3 regions of the Paenibacillus sp. FSL K6-1558 genome follow, and region 2 is predicted to be linked to each of the others. Evidence: riboswitches for the same ligand, from Rfam matches in the RefSeq annotation. Region 2 holds a riboswitch; each other region holds the start of a gene.
The links. Region 2 has a riboswitch for S-adenosylmethionine ahead of metA (homoserine O-acetyltransferase MetA). Riboswitches for the same ligand answer to the same signal wherever they lie in the genome.

Region 1: linked by a shared signal. The riboswitch ahead of mmuP (S-methylmethionine permease) and the one ahead of metA (homoserine O-acetyltransferase MetA) in region 2 are both predicted to bind S-adenosylmethionine.
Region 3: linked by a shared signal. The riboswitch ahead of MHI38_RS10880 (ATP-binding cassette domain-containing protein) and the one ahead of metA (homoserine O-acetyltransferase MetA) in region 2 are both predicted to bind S-adenosylmethionine.

Annotation. Positions count from the first base shown of each region.
Region 1 covers NZ_JBBOCV010000001.1:2,782,952-2,787,240, forward strand. Annotated here, with positions in the region: gene mmuM (homocysteine S-methyltransferase) at 48-1,028, opposite strand; gene mmuP (S-methylmethionine permease) at 1,025-2,419, opposite strand; SAM riboswitch class I at 2,512-2,613, opposite strand; gene MHI38_RS12145 (Ger(x)C family spore germination protein) at 2,751-3,956, opposite strand; gene MHI38_RS12150 (GerAB/ArcD/ProY family transporter) at 3,953-4,289, opposite strand, start outside.
Region 2 covers NZ_JBBOCV010000001.1:5,757,621-5,761,909, forward strand. Annotated here, with positions in the region: gene corA (magnesium/cobalt transporter CorA) at 1-825, opposite strand, end outside; SAM riboswitch class I at 1,284-1,408, shown strand; gene metA (homoserine O-acetyltransferase MetA) at 1,535-2,452, shown strand; gene MHI38_RS25095 (aminotransferase class I/II-fold pyridoxal phosphate-dependent enzyme) at 2,477-3,661, shown strand; gene MHI38_RS25100 (trans-sulfuration enzyme family protein) at 3,658-4,289, shown strand, end outside.
Region 3 covers NZ_JBBOCV010000001.1:2,522,045-2,526,333, forward strand. Annotated here, with positions in the region: gene MHI38_RS10870 (MetQ/NlpA family ABC transporter substrate-binding protein) at 1-379, opposite strand, end outside; gene MHI38_RS10875 (methionine ABC transporter permease) at 421-1,080, opposite strand; gene MHI38_RS10880 (ATP-binding cassette domain-containing protein) at 1,080-2,114, opposite strand; SAM riboswitch class I at 2,236-2,375, opposite strand; gene MHI38_RS10885 (Cthe_2314 family HEPN domain-containing protein) at 2,547-3,266, opposite strand; gene MHI38_RS10890 (COX15/CtaA family protein) at 3,531-4,289, opposite strand, start outside.

The sequences.
Region 1 (4,289 bases), 3.0 Mb from region 2:
TTTTTATGTTCTTATTCAGGTTTGTTCTATAAAAAAAATTCGGTCTACTAACTACGCCACTTCTTTGCCAGCTCGCTGATCTGATGCGGTGTTGTCCGGCAGCATCCGCCAATAATCTGAGCACCAGCGGCAACCCATTGTTCTGATGCGTCCTTCATGCTGCCGCAGGAACCTTGGCCACTCCATGTTTTGGTCTCGGCATCGTAGGTTTCACCTGAATTCGGGTACACGATGATTGGTTTATCGCAAGCTTGGCGCAGGATACCAATGGCTTCCGTGACCACTTCCATCGGAGCACAGTTCAGGCCGACTGCCGTAATCTGCGGTTCAGAGCCAAATGTCTGTGCGCATACCTCAAGTGATGTTCCCTCGCTGATGCTTGTCCCATCTTTTAATGAAAACGAAATCCACGCTTGAGCATTTGGAAATTCCTTAAGCAATTCTACAAGAACACGAGCTTCCTGCAACGAAGGAATCGTCTCGAATGCTAGTACGTCAGCTCCTGCTTCAATCAGCGCAGCCATACGAGGTCGGTGAAATGCAGCCAGTGTCTTATCTGATACGCCGTAATGTCCCACATATTCGGAACCATCTGCCAGATAGGCACCGTATGGGCCGACAGAGCCAGCAACGACAGGTCGCGGACGACGTTCACCTGCATCGCCTGCTCCACTTGCCTGCACTTCTGCCCATACATCATCTCTGGCCTTCGCCGCCAGTTCCACTGTTTTTCGAATCAGATCCAGGGCAGCCTCTTCTCCGATTCCACGCTTGCGGAAACCCTCCACTGTTGCCTGATAACTGGAGGTAATTGCACAATCTGCCCCTGCTCGGAAATAATCAGCATGCACGTTCACGATAACATCCGGGTTCTCCAGCAACACTCGTGCAGACCAGAGCGGGTCATCCAGATCACAGCCATGCTGTTCCAGTTCCGTTGCCAGTGCACCATCCAGAATCATGATTGGATACTCGTCCAGAATACGTTGAACCACATTTATATCATTCGTTTGCTCACGTTGTGTCATGAAGTCAGCCCTCTTTTCTTCTTCGTACGATCCGTCCAATAATACATGATATAACACAAAATAATGAATGGAATACCACAGTATAAAGCAATCCGCTGTGTTGGGTCAAAAGCGATACCTATGCAGGATGCGAGGCACAATACAAATGAAACGATAGGCACAAATGGATACAGCGGCGTTCGGTAAACCAGGTCTTTCACGTCATGTCCTTCCCGCAGATACTGTCTACGGAACATGTATTGAGACACGCTGATGCTCATCCAGACAACTACCACAGCAAGACCTGAGATTGAAACAAGCGTAATATAGACAGTTCCCGGCGCAATGATGCTGGACAGTAAAGCCAGTGCACCACCGGCCATACTAAGCACAAGTGCATTGAACGGCACACCGCGTTTGGTCAAACGGGCAAACCATGGAGAGATGGTTTTTTTATCCGCCAATGACCAGAGCATCCGTGATGAAGCATATAACCCCGAATTCGCTGCGGATAGAATCGCCGTTAAAATAACAAAGTTCATGATGTCGGCTGCATATGGAACACCGATCCGCTCCATGACAGCAACGAACGGACTCTCCAGCACGCTCGCATCTGACATCGGCAACAAAGCAGACAGAATAACGATCGTGCCGATAAAGAAAATAATCAAACGCCACAGCGTGGTGTGAATGGCCTTCGGAATGGTTTTTTCCGGATTTTCCGTTTCGCCTGCGGCAATACCAATCAGTTCCGTACCCGAAAAGGCAAAATTGACCGCCAGCATCGTCATCAGGATCGCAGTTGCCCCGTATGGGAACCACCCAGACGCTGTAATGTTGGAAAAGAACGGAGCCGGTTCAGCATTTGCCATCGGAATGATACCAAACATGGCGGCACCTCCAAGAATGATAAAAATGACAATCGTCATCACCTTCACCAAAGAGAACCAAAATTCGGATTCGGCAAACAGTTTTACGGTGAACGCATTAAACAGGAAGATCATCAGAGCAAACAGTGCGCTCCAAATCCAGACGTTCACAGACGGAAACCAGCGTTGCATAAGCAATCCCGCTGCTGTAAATTCTGATCCAAGTGCTACAGTCCAAGTAAGCCAGTACAGCCAGGCCACCGTGTAACCTGTCGCTGGTCCAATGTATTTAGCCGCATAACTATGAAATGCACCTGTCTCCGGCATATGAACAGACAGTTCACCAAGACAGAGCATCACCAGGTACACTACCAAAGCGCCAATCAGATAAGAAAGAATCGTACCCAGTGGTCCGGCTTGTTGAATGGTATACCCTGAGCTAAGGAAAAGGCCTGTTCCGATGACGCCGCCAAGAGAGAGCATGACCACATGCCTCGTTTGCATTTTCCGCTGAAATTGACCCTTTTCGTTGCTGTTCTCCATATAACCTGCTCCCTGCTTCTTCATCCAGAACAAACAAAAAAGACCCACTCTTTCCTGAAGAGTGCGCCGTAACTGACAAATAAAAACAAACGCTCCTATCTATCAGGCTTTCACCCGCTGGAATTAGCACAGTATCCTTCAGATCTGTTGCTGAGGTTTCTAAGGGCCAGTCCCTCCACCTCTCTGGATAAGAAAATGATTTTGTATAACTATATCGACTGCTGCCTGATGTGTCAACATTTAAATAAACACGATAACCGACCCAAGCAGAGCTTTCCATATTCTTGTGCTGAAATTAACACATAAAGTTTTTGCGAACGGGAGTATAGAGCTACTCTGTAGAGGAACCCGGATTTATAATACTCGTTTTAATCTCATAGGTAATAGGTACTGTCGCAAACACTTCATCCCAGTTATCTTTTACCTTTTTCCACGTTTTTGGATAATGGATGCGAATGCTGTCCCGAAAACCGGCAACGTCAGCTTTATACGTATGCTGGAGTTTATAGAGCATTTGATCGATCTGTTGATCTACGATTTTAGCAAAATCCTTCTCCAGTTCCTTCAGATAGGCTCCCTTCTCTTCTTTTTCAGGGGAACGCCAATCCTCCATCAACCAGCCTTCGGACTCTGCCTTAACGTGAAATGAAATGTCGCCGTGACTTACCTTCGGAATGATTTTTATAGTCTTTTTCTTGATCTCATAAAGAACCGTGAAGCCTTCCTTACTATATGTTTTGATGACCCCGCCCGCCTTTTCCTCAGGCTTAATCCAAGATAATGCTTCCAGGTCGGTTTGGCTGAGCTCCCCGATAAATTTCGTTGTTTTAGCTTTAAAGATGCTGCCCCCTGAAAATTTATCCTCGCCATATGCATTCAACACGTTTTGAAGCAAAAAGCTAGACCCAGACTGCATCTCTGCATCCAGTTTGGCAAGCGAAACAGGTTCCATTATTTTATTGGATATATACGAATTATTTGTGATTCCCGTAAGATAAAAGGCCGGAATCCGGGAAGGGTCTCTCGAAGTAAGCACATCCACCGCACGGTGATGGCTGATTAGTACAAGGCAATTGGGGCGAATATCGTTATCCCGTAGCACAAAATCAAGCAACTGTTGTAATCCATATTTTTTAGCAATATCTTTGGAAATGACGATCACTTTCAGATGATGCCCAATGAGCGGACGATCTCGGCGTAAAGCAAATTGGCGAAAAATCTGGAGCATGGAATCTCCTGTTAGCTGTTCATTAGAGTAAGAGGATTTACCAGATGAAGGTGACCCCCCCTGCTCGCTCTGCTGGCCGCTCGATTTCCCAGGGGCAATCTGCACGGTTGCCGTAACGTTATCTTCTTTGGGATAATGCCCTCCTTGGGCTGATATATTTTTCTCAAATTGCGTTTCCTGACCAACATCAATGCCGAGACCCACATACAGACTCAAATCTTCAATTTCCCGGCTGCTCCAGCATCCCGAGATGAGGCTAAGAATCAGTAACGCACAGATCATACGTAGCCACAAACGAAGTGGAATCATGCGTGTTTACCTCCTTTTTTACGAATAATGCTCAGCAACAGCAGTATCAGAGGCATAATGGCAAACAAAACGACAGACACGTTACCCAACATGTCACCTAGTGCAAATGTTTCATATACATTTTTGGGAATCATGGCTGCCAAATAAATAAACGGTAGAAGGCAGTACATAATGGTCCGCATCTTTTTCGCTTTAAACAGATCACGAATCCCCACAGAAGCGCAATAATGAGTGATCGCAAATGTAGAGAATATCTGCAAAATCCAGATGACCAGCAATAACGATTCAAAGCGCTCAAATATCAAACCCTGAATCTCAAAACTTCGAACCAGA
Region 2 (4,289 bases):
AAAGTTCATTCCATAAATACCGGTGATAACGGTCAGAGGCATGAACACGGTGGTGATGGCGGTAAACACACGCATGATCTCATTCGCGCGGTTAGCGATACTGGACTGGTAGGCTTCTCGCAAGTTGCCCATCAGATCGCGGTACGTTTCAAAGGTTTCCGATATTTTTACGGCGTTCTCGTAAATGTCGCTGAAATATTTTTGCAGCTGATCATCAATGAGACGCAGATCTTTTTTGTTGAGTGTATTGATGACCTCCTTTTGAGGTCCCAGTACTTTCTTAAGCCACAAAATCTCGCTTCGCAGACCGATAATCTCATTCAGATGTGACTTTTTGGTATGCATCAGAATGTCTTCCTCAAGTTTCTCAATTCGCGCTTCAATTCGATCACCAACGGTGAAGTAATTGTCCACAATCAAGTCAACAAGCAAGTAGAGGAGACGATCTGGACTGCTGATTTCCTGTTCCCAGAGAATCGGCTTCAATGTACGTAGTTCGCTGATCTTTTGTTTGGTAACCGTAATGATAAAATGTCTACCGAGAAAGAGATTGACTGCACGCAGGAAGATCTCTTCATCATCGAAACGAATGCTATTAATCACGATAAAATAATGGTTCTCATAAATTTCAATCTTCGGACGCTGTTCTTCATCACTCAAGCAATCCTCAACAGCCAGATCATGCATGGAGAACAGCGGCTGAAGTACAGCCAAATCGTCCACGTCCGCATCAATCCAGTAGAATCCTTCTGCTGGTGGAGTCAGCGCTTGCTGAATGTCATCCACCGGGATAAATACACCGTTGTTAACCAACCGGATTTTCATGTTATCTACTCCTTCTGCACCCGCCGTCTTGGCGGATTTCATCGTTAATATGGGCGCAAAAGAACAGATCAGCCGGTCGGCAGCGGAGCCTGTTATCAGGACTGTACTGCGTTGTCAATCTATAATCAAACGGAAGAAACGTCCCGCTGCCGACATGCTGATGTCAATTCTCTATGCAGTTGTTCGGAATTCGACTGCCAGTTGGGCCTCGGGTCGCCATCCATTTAATATGTCACCTCTCACATAAGGGCTTATAAACACTTGTCTAGTATACCGCTGGTCTAGGGTGCTTTCAAGCGCAAAAATGTGTCTATTTCACGCTCTGAGGCAGTGTATGACAACGGATGATGAACGGTTCCGAGTTTAGGTTCAAAACCAATCAACTGGTTCTTGACGTGAGGGCAGTAATGTTTTAAAGTAAAAGTTAATATATCTGAATTAAAATTGAATACAGCGAAATCTTATCAAGAGTAGGTGGAGGGACCAGCCCGATGAAACCCGGCAACCGGCGATATAACGCACGGTGCTAATTCTTGCAGCGACCAAGCATCCTTGTGATGCTGTTGTAACTGAGAGATGAGAGAGGCGCATATCTGTTTACATATGACCTTTCTCGGAATCCGAGAGAGGTCTTTGTCATATGCAGAGCTTCTCAGAGCGTGATTTTCGCACCAGATGCGACCCATGAAAAAGGAGGAGTCAACTCACTATGCCAATTAAAATTCCAGACACATTACCAGCCAAAGAAGTGCTTGAGAGCGAGAATATTTTCGTCATGGACGAATCATCTGCATACAAGCAGGATATTCGTCCACTCCGGATCGCCATACTGAATCTGATGCCTACGAAGGAAACGACGGAAACGCAATTGCTTCGTCTGGTAGGTAATACACCGATTCAAGTGGATGTTGTGCTGGTACACCCCAAATCCCACACTTCCAAGAACACATCTCAAGAATACCTGGATCTGTTTTATAAAACATTTGATGAGATCCAGCATCGCCGTTTTGACGGGATGATCATTACCGGTGCACCGGTAGAGCAAATGGATTTTGAGGACGTGAATTATTGGGAAGAGATTCAGGAAATCTTTGAATGGACCAAAACGAATGTAACTTCGACGATGCATATATGTTGGGCTTCTCAAGCAGGTCTATACCACCATTTTGATGTACCCAAAGTTCCGCTGGATGAAAAGTGTTTTGGCGTATTCCCGCATACGATCAACAAACCTCATGTTCCGATACTGCGTGGATTTGATGAAGTGTTCAACGTTCCACACTCCCGTCACACGGAGGTAAGACGTGAGGATATTGAGAAAAATGATAAACTCGAAATTTTGGCAGAGTCCGAAGAAGCAGGAGTATTCCTGGTTGCCACCAAGGACGGGAAGCAAATTTTTGCCACAGGACATGCCGAGTATGATCCGTTTTCATTGAAATGGGAATATGACCGCGATGTTGCCAAGGGATTGGACATCGCGCTGCCGAAGTACTACTATCCAAAGGACGATCCTTCTCGGATACCTCCGGCTACATGGCGTGCACACGCTAACTTATTATTCTCTAACTGGCTCAATTACTATGTGTATCAGGAAACCCCTTACGATATTGGCCCACAAATCTAATCCAGATTACAGGAGGATGCAGTAATGGAAGATAACAAGTTGAAAATTGAAAGCCGTTTAGCTCAAATTGGGTCCATCAATGAACCCGTAACAGGTGCTGTTAACTTTCCGATCTATCAATCCACTGCGTTTCGTCACCCGAAGCTGGGACAAAGCACGGGGTTTGATTACATCCGTACAACAAACCCAACGCGCAAAGTGTTAGAGGAAGCAGCAGCTGCTCTAGAGTCCGGTGATGCAGGTTTTGCTTGTAGCTCGGGCATGGCAGCACTGCAAACGATCTTTGCGATGTTCGGCCAAGGGGATCACCTGATCGTTTCTCTTGACCTGTATGGCGGTACATATCGCCTGTTGGAACGGATTTTATCCCGGTTCGGTGTAACCGCAAGTTATGTAGATACGAACGATCTGGAAGCATTAGAGAACATCCGTCAGCCGAATACGAAGGCTGTTTTCATCGAGACACCAACTAATCCGCTCATGATGATTACGGACATTCAAGCTGTTGCTTCTTGGGCGAAAAAACACAATCTATTAACCATTGTAGATAATACGCTACTGACTCCATTCTTCCAGCGTCCGATTGAACTTGGCGCCGATATTATTATCCATAGTGCGACTAAATATCTGGGTGGACATAATGATGTGCTCGCTGGATTGATCATCACCAAAGGTGAGGCCTTGTCTGCCGAGATGGCGTTCCTTCATAATTCTATTGGAGCTGTGTTATCACCGAGTGATTCATATCAATTGATGAAAGGTATGAAAACACTGGCTCTTCGCATGGAGCGTCATGAATATAACGCACTTACCATTGCGAAGTTCCTCTTGGAACATCCGGCTGTAGCTGAAGTATTCCATCCTGGTTTGTCCGATCACCCTGGATATGAAGTTCAGCGTAAGCAGTCTTCCGGCAATACAGGCATTTTTTCGTTTAAAGTGAAGGATGCACGCTATGTTGAGCCATTGCTGCGTCATATCCAATTAATTGCATTTGCAGAAAGTCTCGGTGGTGTAGAATCACTCATGACGTATCCTGCGGTGCAAACCCATGCGGATATTCCGCTTGAAATTCGTGACGCTGTAGGTGTGGACGATCGTCTGCTTCGCTTCTCGGTAGGCATCGAACATGCAGAAGATTTGATCGCGGATCTGAATGAAGCATTGCTGGCAGCACAGAAGGAAGTTGAAGGAGGCGTAACCTCATGAGTGAATCGAGTAACCATAAGCCCAGTACGTCGGAGCTGAAGTTTGACACCAAGCTGCTTCACTTTGGAGATGAAATTGATAAAACAACAGGTGCCTCAAGTGTACCGATTTATCAAGCTTCCACGTTCCATCACTTTGATATCTTTAATCCGCCGCAACATGATTATAGCCGTTCAGGTAATCCGACTCGCCAGGCTCTGGAAGATTACATCGTGTTGCTTGAGGGCGGGGTACGCGGATTTGCATACTCGTCAGGGATGTCTGCAATCTCCAGTGTGTTCATGATGTTCTCCGCAGGGGATCATATCATCGTAACGGAAGATGTATACGGTGGGACATATCGTCTACTCACAACGATACTAAGTCGGATGCAGATTGAGACTACTTTTGTTGACATGACCGACATTGAACAAGTCAAAGCAGCAATCAAGCCTAACACGAAGGCCGTATACATGGAAACACCATCCAATCCGACCTTGAAGATTACGGATATTGCCGCAGTGACGTCCTGGTCCAAGGAGCATGATCTGATTACCATTCTGGATAATACGTTTATGACACCGTACTATCAGCGTCCTATTGAGCTCGGCGTAGATATCGTTGTACATAGTGCTACGAAGTTTCTCGG
Region 3 (4,289 bases), 3.2 Mb from region 2:
TGGAGTAACCACCGAAAGGCTCAACATGGACTGGAGTCACAGCAACAAGGTTGAATCCGCGCTCTTTGTTCTCTGTATCAAGGTAAGGCTGATGCTGGAAAAAGTTTGCGTCCAGTTTCTTATCTGCCAGCTGTTGGTTAGGTTGCACATAGTCGTTAAACGTCACCACTTGCAAACGAATGCCTTGTGCTTCAAGTTCAGGTTTGATGCTTTCCAGAATTTCAGCATGTGGTGTAGGCGAAGCACCGACTTTCAATTCAACGGTACGCGGAGCACCTGCTGCGTTATCCGCACCACTGTCGGATTTCTTGTTGTTGCCGCAAGCTGCGAGCACGGCAATCATCATCAAGCTGATTAAAATAATAGACCATTTTTTCATCTGTAAAAACCCCTTCGCATTTTTATTTTTCAATCTATCTGTTATTTCCGGGTGAAATAAATGACCAGACGATCGCCAATCATCTGCAAGAGCTGAACCAGTATAATCATGGATACAACAGAAATAATCATGATCTCATTCTGATATCGATAGTATCCATAGTTAATGGCCAGTGTACCCAGACCTCCACCGCCGACCATACCCGCCATGGCCGTATAGGACACCAACGTAACGATGGTAATTGTAATTCCGGCAAGCAAGCCAGGTAAAGCCTCAGGTAACAACACCCGTCTTACGATCTGAGCTGTAGATGCCCCCATTGCCTGAGCTGCTTCAATGACGCCGCGGTCCACTTCACGTAAAGTATTCTCCACCAGACGTGCAAAATACGGAGCAGCCGAGATAACCAGCGGTGGAATGACACCAAGCACACCTGTAGCGGTGCCCACCAGCGTACGCGTAAACGGAATAAGAGCAACAATTAATATGATGAAAGGTACCGAACGTAAAATATTAACAATAACTGATAATATGATGTAGGTTAGCTTTGAACTAGGTGAAGCCGATCTGCCTGTCATAAACAGAATGACACCAAGCGGCAAACCCAAGAGAACAGTAAACAAACCGGATACAGCAAGAATCTGCAATGTTTCAATGGAGGCCGTACCGACCTCTTCCCAGCGTACTTTGGAAAAATCCATTATCGGAGCACCTCCACATCAAGTCCTTCTGCGGTTAGTTCGGACAAGGTCTGCTCAATCGCAGCGGAGTCACCTTCAAAACGCACCGTCAGTTGACCATAAGGAACCTGCTTGATTGTAGAGATTGTACCTTGCAGAATAGCGAAATCCACACCTGTTTTACGAACTGTTCTCGACAGAATCGCCTCATAGGTTTTATCTCCAAGAAATGAGACCTTCACCAACTTGGAAGAAACACCTGTTGGCAACTCTGTCCCGGCATTTGCCATAACCGCTTCCTCCAGTGCCAGTCCACCTTCGCTGTCACGTGAGACAAAATCCCGCGTGATTGCATGTTGCGGTTTCAGGAACACTTCCGTTACTGGACCTTGCTCCACAATACCACCTTGATGAATAACAGCCACCCGATCGCAAATGTTCTGGATGACGTGCATTTCGTGAGTAATTAGCACAATCGTCAGATTATACTTTTCATTGATATCCAGCAATAACTTCAGAATCGAATTGGTGGTTTGCGGATCAAGTGCCGAGGTTGCCTCATCACAGAGAAGAACATTCGGATCACTTGCCAGAGCTCTCGCTATACCTACACGCTGCTTCTGTCCGCCAGACAGCTGTGCCGGATATTTGCTGCTATGTTGCTCCAGACCAACCAGAGCGAGCATTTCCTTCACCTTGCGATCAATCGCATCCTTAGGTGTGTTGACCAGTTTTAAAGGGAAAGCCACATTGTCGTATACCGTTGCAGAAGACAGCAGATTAAAATGCTGAAAGATCATACCAATCTTGCGTCTTTGCTGCTGTAGTTCACTTTTGCTGAGCTCAGTCAGGTTAATACCATCGACCCAAACCTCACCTTCTGTCGGGCGCTCAAGTAAATTGATACATCGAATCAATGTGCTTTTCCCTGCACCTGAGTGACCAATAACTCCAAAAATCTCACCCTTCTGAATCTTCAGATCAAGGTGTGACAACGCCGTCGTTGTTTTGGCACGTCTGCCATATGTTTTGGTTAATCCAACCAATTCGATCACTAATACTGCTCCTTCCCCATCACCTACATATATCTTTACCCGAAGGAAGGGAAAACTCCCCGTTCTACGCAAAAAAAGAGCCCTTTGCAGATACAAAGATGGCTCTTCACGTGAAATGACCTTCTCATCTGCCAAAATCATGTGCAACATGATTCTGTAGGAATTAGCACCTAACATCAACAAGGATAACCATTCATGTCATCATCGTTGATCGGTTGCCGGGCTTCATCGGGCCTGTCCCTCCGCCACTCTCGATAAGAGAAATATAAAGTTGTAGGTTTATATAGTTTCATGTAGTTCGTCATGTATAATGACCGAACTGCATCAAATGCTGTATTGAAGACACGATTCCATGTAAGATTCGATCTGGAACTCAGTATAATCAAAGTATTCCGATTTGTCAAATGGTATTATTTAAAATCATTGCTATACCTAATGTTTCAAAATCTGTTTACGCCAGATTCGATTGATGTATCGATAGGCCATATTCAGTGTTTCACAGACCATATCTACACCTTGCTGCATTTCGAGAAGATGCTGATCAAGATCCTCCAGCTTCACTTTGCCACGCAACGTCTGATGTAACTGCCACAAATCATCCTGCATTTCCGAATTCATGTAATGAATCTCCATATTACGCCGCTTTCGCAATCTGCTCATCGGTTCTCGGTACGCTTCCTTAATCTTAATTAATTGCTGCGCCAACTCATTATGATCCCGATAATATTCGAATTGCCTCAGAACGGTATAATAGGAGAAATGCACTTTGGTTTTGGATGTATTTAGTTGGAAAACTTCATTCAAGACCGTACCCAATTTGTCCAGAATCGCGAAGCACCGAATAAATGCATCTTTATAAAAATAAACGTACCGGGCATACTCAGATTTCTCAGCAGAACTCATATCGCGCGTTGAACCTGCAACTACTTTTTTACGAAAATGTACGGCTGCAAAATAACTTTGCTCCAGTTCATCCAACGAAGAGATTAGTCCCTGTGTCCATACATACAGCTTCCGATAATCATGGTTCGGATCATGATCCACATACATCTGTTTTTCAAAAGACTCCAGTGTAAACGCCATGGTATCCATGGCTTCTTTCAGTTTCCCTTGATTCACTCGTGGCTTTTCTCCCAGTAACGTACGTAGCATAGAAGACCTCCTCTTTCCACTGATGATGCAAAATATATATGTTTTCACAGCTGTTGAACAGCTGAAGATGAATTAAAGCGCTATGTGACGTTCGGTTAATCGTTACAACTTGATTTAGGTTGCCCTGCTACCTCCGACATCAAACAAAAGTCCACCTCTCCAATGATCTACATCACCGGATGGTGGACTTTCCAACATGGCCCAGCGCAGCTTCAGGACAATGTAATAAACTTACTTTTTTAAAACACAAAATTCATAAGCTGTTTAGAAACGGTTCACCGGGCGGTGCAGCTTGTACACAAGGAAGCTCATATAGGTCAAGATACCGAACAGTATAGCGATATCCAGCATATGTGCCAGCGCCACAAACATGTAAACTTCCGGGCGATTAATCGTCCACATCATGAACATACCGATAACCACTTGCAACAGAATTAAAACGACGGATAACACACCGAGTGTCCGTAGCTCGCGGTTGTCCGGGTGTTTACGGTAAGCAAAATGTCCTAGGATCGCGATTACTATCACGAGTGACACAGCTGCCAGACGATGGGCAAAGGCCACAGCTACCCCGCCAGAAAGTTCAGGCACAATCTGCCCATTACATAGCGGGAATCCGGAACACCCGCCAGCCGAATTCGTATGGCTTACAAATGCGCCTGTGTACACGACCAGGTACGTATAGATGGTTGAAAACCAGACCAGGTTACGAAATCCCTTACTAACGCGAGGATACTGGTTCAGACGTTCCAAACCGCCATATCTCGCCTCTTGCCTAATCCCGAGAGCCATCATCAATGAACTGGCAAAAGCAATGAGTGCGAACCCAAAGTGTAGCGCCATGACCGCGGAAGATTGCGAGAACACAACGGCGAAAGCGCCCATAATTCCCTGAATAATCACAAATAAAAGGGTTAGAAACGAGAACAATTGCAAATCACGACGCTGCTTGCCAAAACGTAAGAAGGCAACAAAAGATGCGATGGACAACAGCCCTGCCAATGCACTGACAGCACGGTGGGA